Regions from separate parts of the Nocardia sp. NPDC057663 genome, predicted to be linked through region 1. Evidence: predicted binding sites of a transcription regulator. Region 1 holds the regulator's gene; the other holds the start of a gene.
What was found. Region 1 encodes HspR, which represses chaperone genes until heat shock. Its sites were predicted from a motif close to ANNTGAGTNNNNNNNACTCANNT; they were not measured.

Region 1 (8,979 bases):
GCCCGCCGCGGCTGTCGTCACCCGGCTGACGTGTAGTCCACCGATCTCGGACAGGTCGGCCTGCAGCTCGCCGGTCACCTCGTCCAGCCACTCGGCATCGCGACCCCCGGAATTGATCACCAGCACAACGTCATCCATCGATCCGCCCTCCCTCACTGTGATCATCCTCGTCAGACCACTCTAACCAGGACGAAGCAAACCGACAGTTCGATTCACGGTGCGGGGGTGCACACTCAGAACAGCGGGTCGTGGCGGATCGACTTGGCTTGGGTGCCCGCGGCCATCAGGCGGAACTTCGTGGTCTGCACCATCGACGGTGACCCGACGATCTGCACATCCCGATCCGCCCACGAGCCGTAACTGGCGACCACCTTGCCGATCTGGCCGGTCATCCGCGGTTCCAGGCCGGGGAGGTCGGCGTGCGGTTCCCCGGAATCGTAGAACCACCACGGGTTCTCGTCGCTCTCGGTGACGGGGGTGACCGACAGCCACTTGTTGGCCATCGCCAGCTGGCTCAGCACCTGCAGGTCGTAGAGGTCGCACGGATAGTGGCCGCCGACGAACAGGTGAACCTTCGGGTTGACCCGGCGCTGGGCCATCGCCATGATCTGGGCGCGCAGCGGCGCGATGCCGGTGCCGCAGCCGACCATCAGCATCTTGCGCTTGGTGTTGCGCGGCACGCCGAGGCCGCCGAGCGGCGAACCGAGCAGCCACTGGTCACCGACGTTGGTGTGCGAGACCATGGCCGGGCTGACCCAGCCGCCGAGCACACTGCGGACATGGAACTCGATCTCGCCGTTGGCGTTCGCCGGGTTGGCCGGGGAGAGGTAGCGCCACATCCGGGGCCGCGCGGGCACCTGCACGCTGAGGTACTGGCCCGCCGCGTACTGCATCGGCTGGTCGAGCTGGACGCGGATGACGGCCAGGTTGCGCAGCACCTCGCGGCGTTCGATCACGGTCGCCGACCACGCCGCGGGCGTCGTCTCCTTGTCGGCGGCGCTGATCATCGCGCCGCTGATGGTGGCCAGGCCCTCGTCCCAGGCGGTGGCGACCTCGTCGGTCCACATCTCGGTGCCGGCGAACTGGCGCATGGCCGACTTCAGCGAGTTGGCCACCGCGACATAGTGGGCGGGCTGCACACCGTACTTGCGGTGATCGCGCCCGAGCTGGGCAAGGAACGGAAGCAGCTTGTCCGGCTCTTCCAGCCGGTCGAGCGCGTAGGAGATCGCCTTGACGAGCCGGTCACGCTGGGAGTCCATGGCCGCCGGGAAGTAGTCACGGACACCTGGATACTCCGTGAACAGGATCGAGTAGAACGATCTGGCTAGCTTCTCGGGCCCACCGTCTTCCGCAGCAACCGCCTTGAACGTAGTACGGATCAAAGCGACAGTCCGCGAATCCATATGTGTCACAACCTCGTTTCGCCCATCGAACGCTAGCCGCGCCGGCGAGTGACGGGCTGGGAGGACACTCGTCAGCAGCCGATGCGAGAAGTCTAGGCGAGGTTTGCCAGCTTAGGAATCGTACTCTTAAACATCACGCATGTAATTCGTTATAAACCGGTTGGTACCTCATCAGTACCAGCTAAAAACATACCAGCAGACTGTTAATCACGGGTGAACATGACCAGACGCTTCCGTGATCTTCCCGGCGTTCGCGGCAACCGCAACTCAACGTGCCTGGTAGAGCGACCCTTCCGCTACGAACCCGGCACCCCCGGTCCGACGCGCCGTGCCACGACACGCGGAGAGGGAGTGTCGGAGTGGCTGGTCGAGCAGGGGGAAATAGCCTCCGATCGAGCCGAATTCAGCGTCCCTCCAGCAAACTTTCGTGATGGTCCCGAGATATATCCCCACCTCAGAGCCCTGCACCCCCGAGGTGCCCGGCCAAGATCACGAATAAATAGGTTGCTGAATAGTCACCAGTCGATCGCCGGTGGTTGACCGGGACACGAACGAGCCCCCGGCCCGCGTCCGCCGGAGCGGATCGTGAACCGGGGGCTCGCCGAATCGTGGAACCCTACCGCCGGTGCCGCGGCTGCCACACCACGAGCGCGGTGCTGCGCTGGGGCGGCGAGAGGTCGGGCCGGTAGCCCGCCCGCAACTGCTCCAGCTCCGCGCTCATCTCCTCGACGCGCTGCTGGAGCGCCTCGACCTGGTTGGTGAGCTCGATGATTCGCTTGATGCCCGCGAGGTTGACACCCTCGTCCTGCGACAGCCGCTGCACCTCGCGCAGCAGCTCGACGTCGCGGGTCGAGTAACGGCGCCCGCCACCCGAAGTGCGTTGGGGCGTGACCAAACCCAGCCGGTCATAGGTGCGCAACGTCTGCGCGTGCATACCCGCCAGCTGAGCCGCCACCGAGATCATGAAGAACTCGGCACGCGAGGTCCCACCCGACGCGGACTTCGGATCATCGGACATCAGGCACCCGCCCATCCTGCACGCGGATCGAAGCCACCGGACCTCTCCGCCTCCTGATAGCGCTTGAGCGCATCGGTGGCGTCGGAGTCCAGGTTCTGCGGAACCGCGACCTTCACCGTGACCAGCAGGTCACCGGCACCGCCCGCCGCGCCGCGCTTGGGCACACCACGACCGCGTACCCGCAGGATACGCCCGTCGGCAGTGCCCGGCGGCACCTTCACGCCGACCCGGCCGTCCAGCGTCGGCACGGAAACCGTTGTCCCCAGCACCAGTTCGCTGTAGCTCACCGGGAGCACCAGGGTCAGGTCGTCGCCCTGGCGGCCGAACACCTTGTCCTGGCTGACGTGCACGGTCACGTAGAGATCGCCCGAGGGCGCTCCACGCAGGCCCGCTTCGCCCTGCCCGGCCAACCGGATCTTCTGCCCGTCACTGACACCGGGCGGAATCCGGACGGTGATCGTGCGGGTGCGGTTCTGGATGCCGGTGCCCGAGCAGTCCGAGCACGGGTCGTCGATGATCGACCCGGTGCCGCGGCAGTCGTCGCAGGGCTCGCTGAAACCGAACGCGCCCTGATTACGGCTGACCACGCCGGAACCGTTGCAGTACGGACACACTCGCGGGCTGGTGCCCGGCTTGGCGCCGCTGCCGTGACACGTGGTGCACGGCGACGGACTGGTCATCCGCAGCGGAACGGTGACACCCTGGGCGGCCTCGCGGAAGCCCAGCGTCGTCTCGGTCTCCACATCGGCGCCACGGCGCGGACGGCTCGAACCGCGCGCGCCACCCCGGTTGAACAGCCCGCCCAGCAGATCGCCGAGCCCGCCGTCGCCCGCGGCGCCCGCGCCACCGGCCTGACCGAAGATGTCACCGATGTTGAAGTCCTGCGAGAAGCCGCCGCCGCCGGCACCGGGGTTGAACCCGCCGCCGTAGGCGCGCGCACCGCCGCCACCGCCCGCGAACAGGCGGCGCGTGTCGTCGTACTCCTTGCGCTTGGCCGGATCAGACAGCACGGCATTGGCCTCGCTGACCGCCTTGAACCGCTCCTCGGCCTTGGTGTCGCCCGGGTTGGAGTCCGGGTGCAGGTCACGAGCGAGCTTGCGGTAGGCCTTCTTGATCTCGTCCTGCGAGGCGCCGGAGGAGACACCCAGCTCCTTGTAGAAGTCCTTCTCGATCCACTCCCGTTGGCTCACCGGGCATCTCCTCCTCTCGCGTTCCTATTGGTCGTCGCCGTCGGCATCCGAATCCGATGCCCCCACGGCCTCGGCATCGGTTACCCCGACCAGCGCGTGCCGAAGCACCCGTTCGCCGAACCGATAGCCCTTGCGCATCACCACGCCGATGACCGGATCGGCGCCCGAACCCTCGTGCTGCACTGCCTCGTGCAGCGTCGGGTCGAACGACTCACCGACAGCGCCGAACTCGACGAGACCCTGCTTGGTCAGCGCGGTCTCGAGCTTGTCGGCGACGGCCTTGAGCGGGCCCGCGTCCAGGTCGCCGTGCGCCCTGGCGCGGTCGAGGTCGTCGAGCACACCGAGCAACTCGGTCACCACCGCGGCCTTGGCCGCGTCGATGTTGGCCTGACGATCCCGCTCGACCCGGCGGCGGTAGTTCGCGTATTCCGCGGTCAACCGCTGCAGGTCGGCGGTGCGCTCGGCCAGCTCGTCGCTGACCGGCGCCTCCACCTCGCCGTCGGAGGAGGGCTCCGCCACCTCGGCGGCGGAGTCCGTCTCGGTGTCTTCGACGATGTCTTCGATCAGCTCCTGCTCGGAGTTGGCCTCGGTCACTTCTTCTCCGTGTCCACCGGCTCGTCGACGACCTCGGCGTCGACGACGCCGTCATCATCGGCAGGACCAGCGCCGTTGCCCTCGGCAGCGGCGTCGGCGGCCTGCGACTCGTAGAGCGCCTGGCCCAGGGCCTGCGACTCGGTCGCCAGCTTCTCCACGGCGGTCTTCACCGCGGCGATGTCGGTGCCGGCCAGCGCGGACTTCGCCTCGGCGATGGCCTCTTCGACCTTCGTCTTGGCGTCGGCCGGGACCTTGTCGGCGTTCTCGGCGATGAACTTCTCGGTCTGGTGGACCAGCGACTCGGCCTGGTTGCGGGTCTCGGCCTCCTCGCGGCGGGCCTTGTCCTCGGCGGCGTGCGCCTCGGCGTCCTTGACCATCCGGTCGATCTCTTCCTTGGACAGGCCGGAGCCGTCCTGGATCTTGATCTTGTTTTCCTTGCCGGTGCCCTTGTCCTTGGCGGTCACGTGCACGATGCCGTTGGCGTCGATGTCGAAGGTGACCTCGATCTGCGGCACGCCACGCGGGGCCGGGGGCAGGCCGGTCAGCTCGAAGGAGCCGAGCAGCTTGTTGTGCGAGGCGATCTCGCGCTCACCCTGGAAGACCTGGATCTGCACGGACGGCTGGTTGTCGTCGGCCGTGGTGAAGGTCTCGGACCGCTTGGTCGGGATGGTGGTGTTGCGCTCGATGAGCTTGGTCATCACGCCGCCCTTGGTCTCGATGCCCAGCGACAGCGGGGTGACATCGAGCAGCAGGACGTCCTTGACCTCACCCTTGAGCACACCGGCCTGCAGGGCGGCGCCGACGGCGACGACCTCGTCCGGGTTCACGCCCTTGTTCGGCTCACGGCCGCCGGTCAGTTCCTTGACCAGGTCGGAGACGGCGGGCATACGGGTGGAGCCACCGACGAGCACGACGTGGTCGATGTCGGCCACGTTGATGCCGGCGTCCTTGATCACGGACTGGAACGGCGCGCGGGTGCGATCCAGCAGATCGGAGGTGATCTTCTGGAACTCGGCGCGGGTCAGCTGCTCGTCGAGGAACAGCGGGTTCTTGTCCGCGTCGACGGTGATGTAGGGCAGGTTGATCGAGGTCGACTGGCTGGAGGACAGCTCGATCTTCGCCTTCTCGGCGGCTTCACGCAGACGCTGCAGCGCCATCTTGTCCTTGGTCAGGTCGATGCCCGAGCTGGCCTTGAACTTGTCGACCAGCCAGGTGACGACGCGCTCGTCCCAGTCGTCACCACCGAGGTGGTTGTCACCGGAGGTCGCGCGGACCTCGACGACGCCCTCGCCGATTTCCAGCAGCGAGACGTCGAAGGTGCCGCCACCGAGGTCGAAGACCAGGATGGTCTGCTCTTTGTCGCCCTTGTCCAGGCCGTACGCGAGCGCGGCCGCGGTGGGCTCGTTGACGATGCGCAGCACGTTCAGGCCGGCGATCTGGCCGGCTTCCTTGGTGGCCTGACGCTGGGCGTCCTCGAAGTAGGCGGGGACGGTGATGACCGCGTCGGTGATCTCCTCACCGAGGTAGGCCTCGGCGTCGCGCTTCAGCTTCATCAGCGTGCGCGCGGAGATTTCCTGCGAGGTGTACTTCTTGCCATCGATCTCGGTGCTCCAGTCGGTGCCGACGTGGCGCTTGACCGAGCGGATGGTGCGGTCGACGTTGGTGACGGCCTGGTTCTTCGCGGGCTGCCCGACGAGCACCTCACCGTTCTTCGCGAACGCGACGATCGAGGGGGTGGTGCGCGAGCCTTCCGAGTTCGCGACGACGACCGGCTCGCCGCCTTCGAGAACGGCGACGACAGAGTTCGTAGTCCCGAGGTCGATTCCGACCGCACGAGCCATAGTGATTTCCTCCTGTTTGACGTACTGAGTTGTCGTACTCAGTGCAACTTTCTCAGCAACGCTGAGCGCAGTGGGCTCAATCCTGCCCTCGCGGGGCGCCGGGCGTCAACCCGAACTTGAGTCCGATGCGCTCAACATCGTTGATCAGCACAACCAGTAGCTGCGACGATTCATTCCCGCCGCCCGAAAAAATCTTCCCGACCCCTCGGCCATTCTTGCCACGACTGCGCTCAACTGCGGCGCGACGCGGGATCGTGACGGATCGCTCATGGCGACCGGGCACTGGTCGGATCGTGGCCCGTTGCCCCGAATATTGGGGGCGGCCGATGGGTACGCCCGCAGGATAGCTTCGGAGTCATGCGTGCATCGAAGAGCAGTATTCAGTGGAAGCGCGGGGTCGGCGGGGCCGTCCTCGCCGCTGCCGTGGTCGGCGGGCTGATGACGGGCGCGGGGAACGCGGCGGCCGCCGACGGGCACGTCGGTGTCGCCGTCGCCGACGACGGGTGCACGTTCTCTTCCGTCGGCGGATCGTGCAGCGATCCGGGGCCGGTGGGGCATGCGCTGATCGCGGTGCGGGAGTTCGCCAAGAGCCTGGGGTACGGGACCGGCAGTTCCTCGGGGACCGCGTACTTCCTCTGAGTTTCGACACGACGCGGTTGCCGCGGGCCGATGTGCCCGCGACAACCGCGTCTGTGCGAGAAATCCTGTTCCGCTAGCCGTTTCGCGCCGGTTTGACGAATGCGGTTGTCGCCAGGGCGAGTACGAGTAGGCCCGCGCACAGGTAGCTCGACACCTCGATACCTGCCGCCATGGCTGCCCGGGCCGCCTCGGCGATGGGGAGTGCGTGCGGGTCCTCGGCGAGGGCTGGGATCACCGATCCGGCGCTGTCGGTGACGGTCGAGGCCAGCCGGTGTACCTCGGCTTCGGACAGGTCCGCGTCGGCCAGGCGGTCGCGCAGGCCGGTGCCGAGGGTGCTGAAGAAGACGGTGGTGAGGACCGCGATACCGAGCGCCGAGCCGAGTTCGCGTGCGGCGCTCTGGATTCCCGAGCCCTGGCCCGCGCTCTCGGCGGGCACGTCGGCGAGCACGACATTGGTGACCTGGGCGGTGGCGAAGCCGACGCCGATGCCGTAGACGAACAGGGCGACGGCGATCGACCACCAGCTGCTGTCGGCCGCGGCGAACAGGCCGAGCAGCGCGAGACCGGCGGCTTCCAGCAGCAAGCCGATCCTGACCTGGCCCAGCGCCGAGACCGACGCCGTCATCGAGAAGCTCGCGCCGCTGGCGACGAAACTGCCGATCGCGAGCGGCACCAGCGCCAGACCCGCCTGCAGCGCGGTGTAGTCGAGCGCGAACTGCATCCACAGCGGTAGGACCGCGATGATGCCGAACTCGCCGAGGCCGACGAGCAGGGTCACCACATTGCCCTTGCGGAACGAGTCGATGGCGAACAGCCGCACATCGAGCAGGGGCTGCTCGTCCGCGCTGCCGAGCCGCGCCTGCCTGCGCCAGAACAGCCCGAGGGTCGGCACCGCAATGGCGAGCGCGACGAATACCGGGGATGGTCCGCTGCGCCAGGCGAATTCACCGATGGTCAGCGGTTCGGTGACGATCAGCCACCCGTAGTGACGACCTTCGATCAGGGCGAACGCGAGCAGGCCGAGGCCGAGCGCCGACAGCGCGGCACCGACCCAATCCACGCGGCCCGCGGAGCTCGACGACACCGGGAGATAGATCAGCACCGCGGCCATGATCAGGGCCACCATCGGGATGTTGATGCCGAAGGCCCAGCGCCAGGAGAAGTCGGCGAGCCAGCCGCCGAGCAGCGGGCCGACCGCGGCGGCCGCACCGATCGTGGAACCCCAGATCGCGAAGGCCTGCCCGCGCGCCTTCCCGGTGAAGGCGGCATTCACCAGGGCCAGTGAGGTCGGCAGGATCATCGCCCCGCCGACGCCTTGCAGGAAGCGCGCCGCGATCAGCAGACCGCCGCTCGGCGCGAGCGCGGCGAGCAGGCTGGTCACGCCGAAGACGACGAGACCGATCAGGAACAGTTTGCGGGCGCCGTAGAGGTCACTGAGTCTGCCGGTGAGCAGCAGTAGCGCCGCGAAGACGATCGCGTAGGACTCCTGGATCCATTGCGCCTGAATCGAGGTGATCGCCAGGTCGTCGACGATCGGCGCGACGATCACGTTCACGATCGTCAGGTCGACCACGATCAACGCGACGCCGAGCGATACGGCGATCAGTCCCAGCCACAACCGCAGCGGTGGGGTCTCGGTTTCGGTCTGCAATTTACCTCCATCATCAAGTTACTTTATGATGAAGCTAAATGTCAGGCGGTAGGTTGTCAATCGGACGGCGAACGAGAGGACGACATGGCGAAGCAGGCATCCGGCGATGTCGCGACGGGGCGGCAGCGGCTCGCCGCCGGGCTCATCGACTACGGCGCGAGCTTCACCGAACTCGGCCGCCGGTTCGCCGAGACCCTCGGCGTGCACTCGACCGACGCCTTCGCGCTGATGGAGATCGCCGCCGCCGAGGCGGCAGGCACTCCGCTGTCCCCCGCACTGCTCGGCAAGCGGATCACCCTGACCTCGGGGGCGATGACCACCCTGATCAACCGGCTCGAGCAGGCGGGATACGTCACTCGCAGCCGCGAGCACACCGACCGGCGGGTGGTGACATTGCGGTGCAGCGCGCAGGCGCGCCGCCTCGCCGACGAGTTCTTCCACACGGTCAATGCCGCGCAGGACGCGATCCTGGCCGAATACTCGCCGGAGCAGCTCGAGCAGTTCGAGGCACTGATCGCGCGGCTACGAGCGACGATGGACGGGTCGTCCGCGTAGGTTTGGGCATCGTCACGGTACGAAACCGGCTAAGGTGCGCCCGGAAGACATTGCGACTCACCGTTTCACTGCGAAAGGAAGAGTATGC
Region 2 (8,979 bases), on a different contig from region 1:
TCTACCCGACCATCGGCAAGGGCTGCATCGGCCCGACCTCCGATTCCGTCGGCACCGCGCTGGCCGTACCCGGCCCGGCCGAGCTGCCGCCGCCCGGGCCCGCCGCGGGCCAGACCGGTTTCGTCTTCACCGCGCTGGGTACCAAAACGGCTACCGTCGTGCAGAACCCGCCGATGACGGTGCAGTGGGTCAACCTGGACAACCGGCGCACCGGCACCCTGCCGCTCACCACCGCGGCCGGAATCAACCCGGACGGACCGGCCACCCTGTCCGCCATCGCCGACACCGGTTCGGGCCGGGTCGCCGCGGTGATCACCGGTTCGCTCACCACGACCACCGCCGATGGTGACCGGACCTGCTCGTTCGCCCCGACCCTCGGGTTCTTCTCCGTCGCTTGAGCCGACGCCACGTATTGGAGTTTCGATCTATGAAGTTTGCCGTCCCCGGCCTGATCAGCGGTCTGGCCGGCGCGATCCTCGGGGTGATTGCCGTGCTCGGCATCACCGCAGGCGCGCAACAGAATTCGATCCCAGCACCCGAGACCACCGCTGACCCCGGCTCGTCGGTGCTCGGCAACGTGCAGTACGGCAGCCGATGAACAGCGGGCGCAGGATGATCGCCTGCATTCTCGTCGGACTCGGCGCGCTGCTGCTCGCCGCCGCTGTCATGATTCCCACCTACACCGTCGGCAAGGTCGCCAAGACCCCGCTGGATCTGCGGATCACCACGATTGCCAAGAGTGTGCCGGGCGAGGAAAGCCTTGTGCTGGACGCGAAGTCGCTCACCTCGCCGGAGGGCTCGGCCAAGGTCGACAAGAACGTCCCGGTCGTCTCGCAGCGCTTCCTGACCGTCGAGGAGCCGTCGGGCTCCGACGAGATGACGGTCCAGGCCGGCCAGACCCTGCGTCGTGACGACCGCGACGGCGACACCGGCATCCTCACCGCCTCGATCGACCGGGTGACCATCGACCGCGTGACGGGTCAGCCCGTCGACGCCTCGCCCAACAGCTCGCTCGCGGTCACCGTCGACAAGTCGGGCGCCTCGGTGGCCGACGCCCTGACTCGCCAGGGCCTGCAGTACCGCTTCCCGATCGGCACCGAGAAGAAGTCGTACCCCTACTTCGACACCAACGCCCGCTCGACCCGGCCCATCGACTTCGTCGAGGAGGCCGAGATCAACGGCGTGCCGGTCTACCACTTCCGGCAGACCATCCCGGTGACGAACATGAACGACGTGGTTCCCGCCGCGACCAACAAGCTCAGCCTCCCGGCCGCCAAGTGGGGCCTCGAGGGCGACGAGCCGGTCACGATGACCCGCTTCTACACCAACACCCGTGACCTGTGGGTCGAGCCGCGGACCGGCGCGGTCCTCAAGGGCGGCGAGTCCATCCACCTGTACTACGGCCGCAGCGCCAACCAGGTCGACGTCACCGCGCTGAAGGCACACCTCGTCTTCGACGAGGAGACCATCGACGCGCAGATGGCCGTCACCCAGGAGAGCCTCGACAAGCTCGACCTGTTCGGCAAGACCCTGCCGATCATCCTGGGCATCCTCGCCGCGATCCTGCTCATCGCCGGCGCCGTCCTGGGCGTCCTGAGCGGCGGCTCCACCTCGCGCCGCACCTACGACCCGCCCACCGAACAACTCCGCACCTCGAACCTCTGACTCGGTTCCCCTGCACAGCGCGGCCTCTCCGGATCACTCCGGGGAGGCCGCGCTGCTTTCGTCGTTCGCCGTCGGTGAACGACGGCACCGGTAGGAACAAACCACCACCCCCCCGGGTTGAGTCAGCAAAGCTCAACTTTGGAAGGGTCGACATGACTACAGCTCAGAACCTGCCGGTGCTGTTCCTCACCGATCCGATCGTGCTGCCGGGCATGGTCGTGCCCATCGAATTGGACGAATCCGCGCAGGCCGCCATCGACGCCGCGCAGGCCGGGAAGACCGGCGCCGTACTCGTCGCGCCCAGGCTGGACGAGGGGTACGCCTCCTACGGCGTCGTCGCCTCGATCGAGCAGGTCGGGCGGATGCGCGGTGGCGCTCCCGCCGCCGTGCTGAAGGCCGAGCGCAGGGCGCGGATCGGGCACGGCGTGACCGGGCCCGGCGCGGCCCTGTGGGTGGAGGCCGAAGTGGTCGAGGAGGCGGCGCCCGACGAGCGGACCACCGAACTCGCCGCCGAATACAAGAAGCTGGTCGTCGCGGTGCTGCAGCGGCGGGAGGCGTGGCAGATCATCGACATCGTCAACCAGCTCGACAAGCCGGACGCCATCGCCGACACGGCCGGCTACGCGCCGTACCTGTCCGACGAGCAGAAGCGCGAGCTGCTGGAGACCCCGGACGTCGTCGTCCGGCTGACCAAGCAGATCGAGTGGATCAAGGACCACATCGCCGAGGTCGAGGTCACCGACAAGATCTCCGAGGACGTCCGCGACGGCATGGAGAAGAGCCAGCGCGAGTTCCTGCTGCGCCAGCAGCTCAACGCCATCCGCAAGGAACTCGGCGAGGACGAACCCGACGGCGCCGACGACTACCGCACCCGCGTGGAGAACGCCGACCTGCCCGAGAACGTGCGCGCCGAGGCGCTGCGCGAGGTCGGCAGGCTGGAGCGGGCCAGCGATCAGAGCCCGGAATCGGGCTGGATCCGCACCTGGCTCGACACCGTGCTCGACCTGCCGTGGACGGTGAAAACCGAAGACAGCACCGATGTCTCGGCCGCGCGCGCCGTGCTCGACGCCGATCACCACGGCCTGGACGAGGTGAAGGACCGCATGGTCGAGTACCTGGCGGTGCGTGCGCGCCGGGCCTCGCGTGGTCTCGAGGTCGTCGGTGGACGTGGCTCGGGCGCGGTGCTCGTGCTGGTCGGTCCGCCCGGCGTCGGCAAGACCTCGCTGGGTGAGTCCGTCGCGAAGGCGCTGGGCCGCAAGTTCGTTCGCGTCGCCCTCGGCGGCGTGCGCGACGAGGCCGAGATCCGTGGCCACCGCCGCACCTACGTGGGCGCGCTGCCCGGCCGGATCGTGCGCGCGGTGAAGGAGGCGGGTTCGATGAATCCCGTTGTCCTGCTGGACGAGATCGACAAGGTCGGCTCCGACTTCCGCGGTGACCCGGCGGCGGCGCTGCTCGAGGTCCTCGACCCCGCGCAGAACCACACCTTCCGCGACCACTACCTGGACCTGGACCTCGACCTGTCGAACGTGCTGTTCATCGCGACGGCCAATGTCATGGACACCATCCCCGGCCCGCTGCTGGACCGGATGGAGCTCATCACCGTCGACGGCTACACCGAGGCCGACAAGGTGGCCATCGCCCGCGACTTCCTGGTGCCACGGCAGCTGGAACGCAACGCACTGACCGCGCAGGAGGTTTCGATCACCGACGCGGCGTTGCGCGAGATCGCGGCGAACTACACCAGGGAAGCCGGGGTGCGCCAGATGGAGCGCCTGGTCGCCAAGGCATTGCGCAAGGCGGCGACCAAGCTGTCCGTAGCCGGCTCGCCCGCAACCGATTCCGGCGCCGACGTGCTCGACCTCGGTCTCGGCTACGATCCGTCACTCGGCTACGACAGTGCGGCAACGGGTCTGATCGTCGACGTCGACAACCTGACCGACTACCTCGGCCGTCCCCGGTTCACCCCGGACTCGGTGGAACGCACCGCGGTCCCCGGCGTGGCGACCGGTCTGGCGGTCACCGGCGCCGGTGGCGATGTGCTCTACATCGAGGCCAATGCCGCCGAGGGCGAGCGCTCGCTCACCCTCACCGGTCAGCTCGGCGACGTCATGAAGGAGTCGGCGCAGATCGCCCTCACCTACGTGCGCTCGCACCTGGCGGAGATCGGCATCGAACCGAAGGTCCTCGACCGCAATATCCACATCCACTTCCCGGCGGGTGCGGTGCCCAAGGACGGCCCGTCGGCAGGCGTCACCATGGTCACGGCTCTGGTCTCGCTGGCACTGGGCCGCCAGGTCCGCGGTGATGTGGGCATGACCGGCGAGGTCACCCTCAACGGCCGGGTGCTGCCGATCGGCGGCGTGAAGCAGAAGCTGCTCGCGGCCCAGCGAGCCGGTCTGAAGACGGTCTTCATCCCGGCCCGCAACGAACCGGACCTCGACGAGGTCCCGGCGGAAGTACTGGCCGCCCTGGATGTCCGCCCCGTCGCCGACGTGGCCGACATCCTGGCCTACGCCATCGAGCCGATCGCCGAACCGGCGGCCGACAAGCTGGCGTACACGGCCTGACAGAACGCCGAACTGGCGTAATCGTGCATTTCCGAGCCGAATTGCACGATTGCGCCAGTTGTTCTATCGGCTGACCGTCGGCGGCAGCGGGGCCGCGTCCTCGGCGGTGATGATCGGGAGCTGATCGGTCTCGAAGGTGTCCTGGTCCTCGCCGAACTCGTCGTCGAAATCAGCGTCGTCATCGAATTCCGGGTCTTCTTCGGCGTCGGCCGCGGCGGACGGGGCGAGGTCCTTTTCCACGCGCCGGGTCGTTCCCTGGGCCACCGCGCACAGTGTCGGTTCCTCGCCCTCGGTTTCGGCGTAGACGTCGCAGTGGGTGACGGCCTGGCGGCGGGTGGCGCCCAGGACGGTGGCGTGGATGCGCAGGCGCTCGCCCATGGCGGGGCGCAGGTAGGTGATGGTGAAGCCGCCGGTCAGGACGTTGGGGCCGAGGACGGTACCCGCGGCGAAGGTGAGCGCGTTGTCCGCCGCGTAGGCGAGCACCCCACCGTGCACGAAACCGAACTGCTGACCGTGTTCGGGCTGGATCTCGATGACCAGGGTGGCCGCGCCGTCCCCGAATTCCGTGAGTTCGGTGCCGACGAGGCGCGCGAACGGCTGCGCGGCTAGTACCTGGCGGGCCAGGTCGAGATCGAGGGTGGTGGCTTCGGTCGGCATCGGGTGTTCCGTTCTTCGAGCTCGGTCGTGACATCGGTTGGCGCGCTACGGATATTGCCATCCGGCCGGTTCGGCGAGTACCCCAGTGCCGCACCCGTCAGCGCCAGGTTGCGGCGGTTTGTCGGTACCGTGCGGTAATACTTCAACCGTGCCCCAGTGGCTGCTGCATGTCGATCTCGACCAGTTCCAGGCGGCGGTGGAATTCCGGCGTCGCCCTGAGCTGCGCGGACAGCTGGTCATCGTCGGCGGCTCGGGCGATCCCGACCAGCCCCGCAAGGTCGTCACCTGCGCGTCCTACCCGGCCAGGGCCTACGGTGTGCGCGCGGGCATGCCGTTGAAGACGGCGCATCACAAGTGCCCCGACGGTGTGTTCCTGCCGGTGGACATGGCCGCCTACGAGGCCGCCTCCGACGAGATCATGGCGACCCTGGGCCGGGTGGCGGGCGGGGTCGAGGTGTGGGGCATGGACGAGGCGTTCGTCGCCACCGACGGCGATCCGTGGCCCTTGGCCGCCGAGATCCGCAGTGCCGTCGTCGAACTCGGCCTGACCTGCTCGGTCGGCATCGGCGACAACAAGCTCACCGCGAAACTGGCCACCGGTTTCGCCAAGTCGGCGGGCAAGTCCTCCGCCGAGCCCGAGCACGACCCCGGCGCGGCGGCCGGCGTCTTCGAGCTGACCGCGGCCAACTGGACCGAGCTGATGGGCCACCGCCCCACCGACGCGCTGTGGGGTGTCGGCGCCAGGATCGCGCAGCGCCTGGCCGCCCTCGACATCGCCACCGTCGCCGACCTGATGGCCGCCGACCGGCAGCGCCTGGCCGCCGAATTCGGCCCCAACACCGGCCCGTACCTGTGGGTCCTCGGCCACGGCAAGGGCGATACCGAGCTCACGACCACCCCGCGAATCCCGGTGGGCCGCAGCAAGTCCGAGACCTTCCCGCACGATCTCACCGAGCAGGCCGAGATCCGCCGCGAGGTGGCGAGGCTGGCCACCGAGGTCGCCGAGGAGATGATCGAGCACCAGCGGATCAGTACCCGCGTCTCGGTCACCGTCCGCACCAAAACCTTCTACACCCGCAGCAAGCAGCAGAAACTCCCCGAGCCCACCGCCGATATCGCCACCATCGTCGACACCGCCCTGGCCATCATCGACCGATTCGACCTCGACCGCCCCGTCCGCCTGCTCGGCGTCCGCCTCGAACTCCTCCCTCCCGAGCCCTCTTGACCATCTCACGACCACCCCGACTCGTGGACAGCTGATCAACCACGCTGTGGTGGCGGCACCGGCCGAGAGAGCACCGCCACCACAGCGTGGTGATCGCCTGTCCAGGAAGTTTTGGTCTGCCCGTGGGGGTGGTTCGCCTCGTATGCTCTGAGCCATGGATTACTCCGCGATGGTCGCCCGTGAATCCGATGGTGGGATCGTGCTTGCCCGTGAGCAGGTGGGGGACGATTTCCTCGGCAGCGGTGAAGTGACGATCAAGGTCCACTACTCGAGCGCCAATTACAAAGATCTCCTCGCGATCACCCCGCGTGGCGGCGTGGTGCGCAACTACCCGATCGTGCCCGGTATCGATCTCACCGGTGAGGTGGTCGCATCCGAGATCGACGACTTCGCCCCCGGCGATCAGGTGATCGCGCACGGCTACGAGATCGGCGTCGCCCGCAACGGTGGCTTCGCCGAATACGCCAGGGTGCCCGCCGAATGGGTGGTGCGCCTGGACGGCCTCGACACCCGCGACGCCGCCACCATCGGCACCGCGGGCTTCACCGCGGCGATGAGCGTGCAGGCCCTGCTCGACCGCGGCCTCACCCCCGACGACGGCGCGGTCCTGGTCACCGGCGCGACCGGCGGTGTCGGCACCGTCGCCATCGACATCCTCTCCGGCCTCGGTTTCGAGGTCATCGCCTCCACCGGCAAGACCGACGCGGGCGACCTGCTCGCCGAACTCGGCGCCAACGAGGTCATCGGCAGGCTCCCGCTCGACCCGGACGCCAAGCCCCGCCCCCTCAATAAGGCGGTCTGGGCGGCCGCGGTCGACAGTGTCGGCGGCGCGTCGCTGGCCCATGTCCTGAGCTCCATCGGCTACGGCGGCGCGGTCGCGGCGAGCGGCCTCACCGGCGGCGCCGAACTGCCCGCCACCGTGCTGCCCTTCATCCTGCGCGGTGTCAGCCTGCTCGGCATCGACTCGGTCTTCCTGCCGATCGAGAAGCGCCGGGCGCTGTGGTCGGCCCTGGGTAAAGAGCTTCGCCCGCAACATCTCTCGACGATCGAGTCGTTCGCCCCGATCACCGAGGTGGGTGCCGTCCTGCAATCGATCAAGGACGGCACCCACTCCGGTCGCACCGTCATCGGGGTCGCGGGCGAGTTCTGACCGGTCGGCGCTAGACCGCGGTCTTGACCGGGACCGGGTCGTCGGCGAACTGGGTGCGGTAGAGCTCGGCGTAGCGGCCGTCGGCGTTGAGCAGGTCTGCGTGGGTGCCGCGCTCCACGATCCGGCCCTGCTCGAGCACCACGATCTGGTCGGCGGCGCGGATCGTCGAGAGCCGGTGCGCGATCACCAGGGCGGTCCGGCCGTGCAGCGCCTCGGTCAGCGCTTCCTGCACCGCGGCTTCCGAGGTGGAGTCCAGTGAGGCGGTGGCCTCGTCGAGGATCACCACGCGCGGCTGCTTGAGCAGCAGCCGGGCGATGGTCAGGCGTTGCCGTTCGCCACCGGAGAGCCGGTAGCCGCGTTCGCCGACGACGGTGTCGAGGCCGTCGGCGAGCGAGCCGACCAGGTCGCCGAGGCGGGCCCGGCGCACCGCGTCCCACAGCTGCTCCTCGGTCGCTTCCGGTTGTGCCAGCAGCAGATTCGCGCGGATCGTGTCGTGGAACAGGTGCCCGTCCTGGGTGACCAGGCCGACGGTGCGCTGGATCGACTCGGTGGTCAGCTCGCGCACATCGGTGCCGTTGAGCCGGACCGCGCCGGAATCGACGTCGTAGAGCCGCGAAACCAGTTGGGCGATGGTCGACTTGCCCGCGCCCGACGAGCCGACCAGGGCGACCAGCTGGCCGGGTTCGGCCCGCAGCGTCACCTCGTGCAGCACCTCGACGCCACCGCGGGTGTCCAGGGTCGCGACGTCTTCGAGCGAGGCGAGCGACACCTTGTCGGCCGAGGGGTAGCCGAAGTCGACCGCGTCCAGTTCCACCGCCACCGGGCCGTCCGGCACCGGGACCGCGCCGGGTGCGTCCTCGATCAGCGGCTTCAGGTCGAGCACCTCGAACACGCGCTCGAAGCTCACCAGGGCGGACATGATCTCCAGGCGCGCGCTGGCCAGTGCGGTGAGCGGGGTGTAGAGGCGGGTCAGCAGCAGCGACAGCGCGACGACCGAACCGGCGTCGAGGCTGCCCTGCAGCGCGTACCAGCCGCCGAGGCCGTAGACCAGGGCGAGCGCGAGCGCCGAGACCAGCGTGAGCGAGGTGACGAAGGTGGTCTGCAGCATGGCGGTGCGCACGCCGATATCGCGCACCCGGGTGGCCCGCACCGCGAACTCGGACGATTCCTGCATCGGCCTGCCGAACAGCTTGACCAGCGTGGCGCCGGGCGCGGAGAAGCGCTCGGTCATCTGGGTGCTCATGGCGGCATTGAGCTGGGCGGCCTCGCGCTGCATGGCGGCGAGGCGGTTGCCCGCGCGGCGGGCCGGAATGACGAACACGGGCAGCAGCACGAGGGCGAGCAGGGTGATCTGCCAGGAGATGCTGAGCATCACGGCCAGGGTCAGCGCCAGCGTCACCAGGTTGGTGACGACGCCCGACAGCGTGTCGCTGAACGCGCGCTGCGCGCCGATGACATCGCTGTTGAGCCTGCTCACCAGGGCGCCGGTCCTGGTGCGGGTGAAGAACGCGACCGGCATCTTCTGCACGTGATCGAACACGGCGGTACGCAGGTCGAGGATCAGCCCCTCACCGATCCGGGCCGACAGCCAGCGGATGACCACCCCCAGCCCGGCGTCCAGGACTGCGAGCCCGGCGATGGCGAGGGCGAGCAGCACGACGGTTCGTGGCGCCGAACCGCCGACGATGTCGTTGACGACCCGTCCGGCGAGCACC

Region 2: the regulator HspR is predicted to act here: its motif matches at 1,781-1,803, upstream of lon (endopeptidase La).

Annotation. Positions count from the first base shown of each region.
Region 1 covers NZ_JBHVHX010000001.1:971,627-980,605, forward strand. Annotated here, with positions in the region: gene ACFVAV_RS04595 (hypothetical protein) at 1-138, opposite strand, end outside; gene ACFVAV_RS04600 (FAD-binding oxidoreductase) at 234-1,403, opposite strand; gene ACFVAV_RS04605 (heat shock protein transcriptional repressor HspR) at 2,020-2,421, opposite strand; gene dnaJ (molecular chaperone DnaJ) at 2,421-3,611, opposite strand; gene grpE (nucleotide exchange factor GrpE) at 3,636-4,205, opposite strand; gene dnaK (molecular chaperone DnaK) at 4,202-6,046, opposite strand; gene ACFVAV_RS04625 (hypothetical protein) at 6,404-6,685, shown strand; gene ACFVAV_RS04630 (MFS transporter) at 6,759-8,336, opposite strand; gene ACFVAV_RS04635 (MarR family winged helix-turn-helix transcriptional regulator) at 8,421-8,891, shown strand; gene ACFVAV_RS04640 (hypothetical protein) at 8,976-8,979, shown strand, end outside.
Region 2 covers NZ_JBHVHX010000006.1:67,836-76,814, reverse strand. Annotated here, with positions in the region: gene ACFVAV_RS15915 (hypothetical protein) at 1-398, shown strand, start outside; gene ACFVAV_RS15910 (DUF2613 domain-containing protein) at 428-598, shown strand; gene ACFVAV_RS15905 (DUF3068 domain-containing protein) at 595-1,665, shown strand; gene lon (endopeptidase La) at 1,818-4,232, shown strand; partial or broken gene ACFVAV_RS15895 (PaaI family thioesterase) at 4,461-4,889, opposite strand; gene ACFVAV_RS15890 (DNA polymerase IV) at 5,038-6,114, shown strand; gene ACFVAV_RS15885 (acryloyl-CoA reductase) at 6,269-7,264, shown strand; gene ACFVAV_RS15880 (ABC transporter ATP-binding protein) at 7,275-8,979, opposite strand, start outside.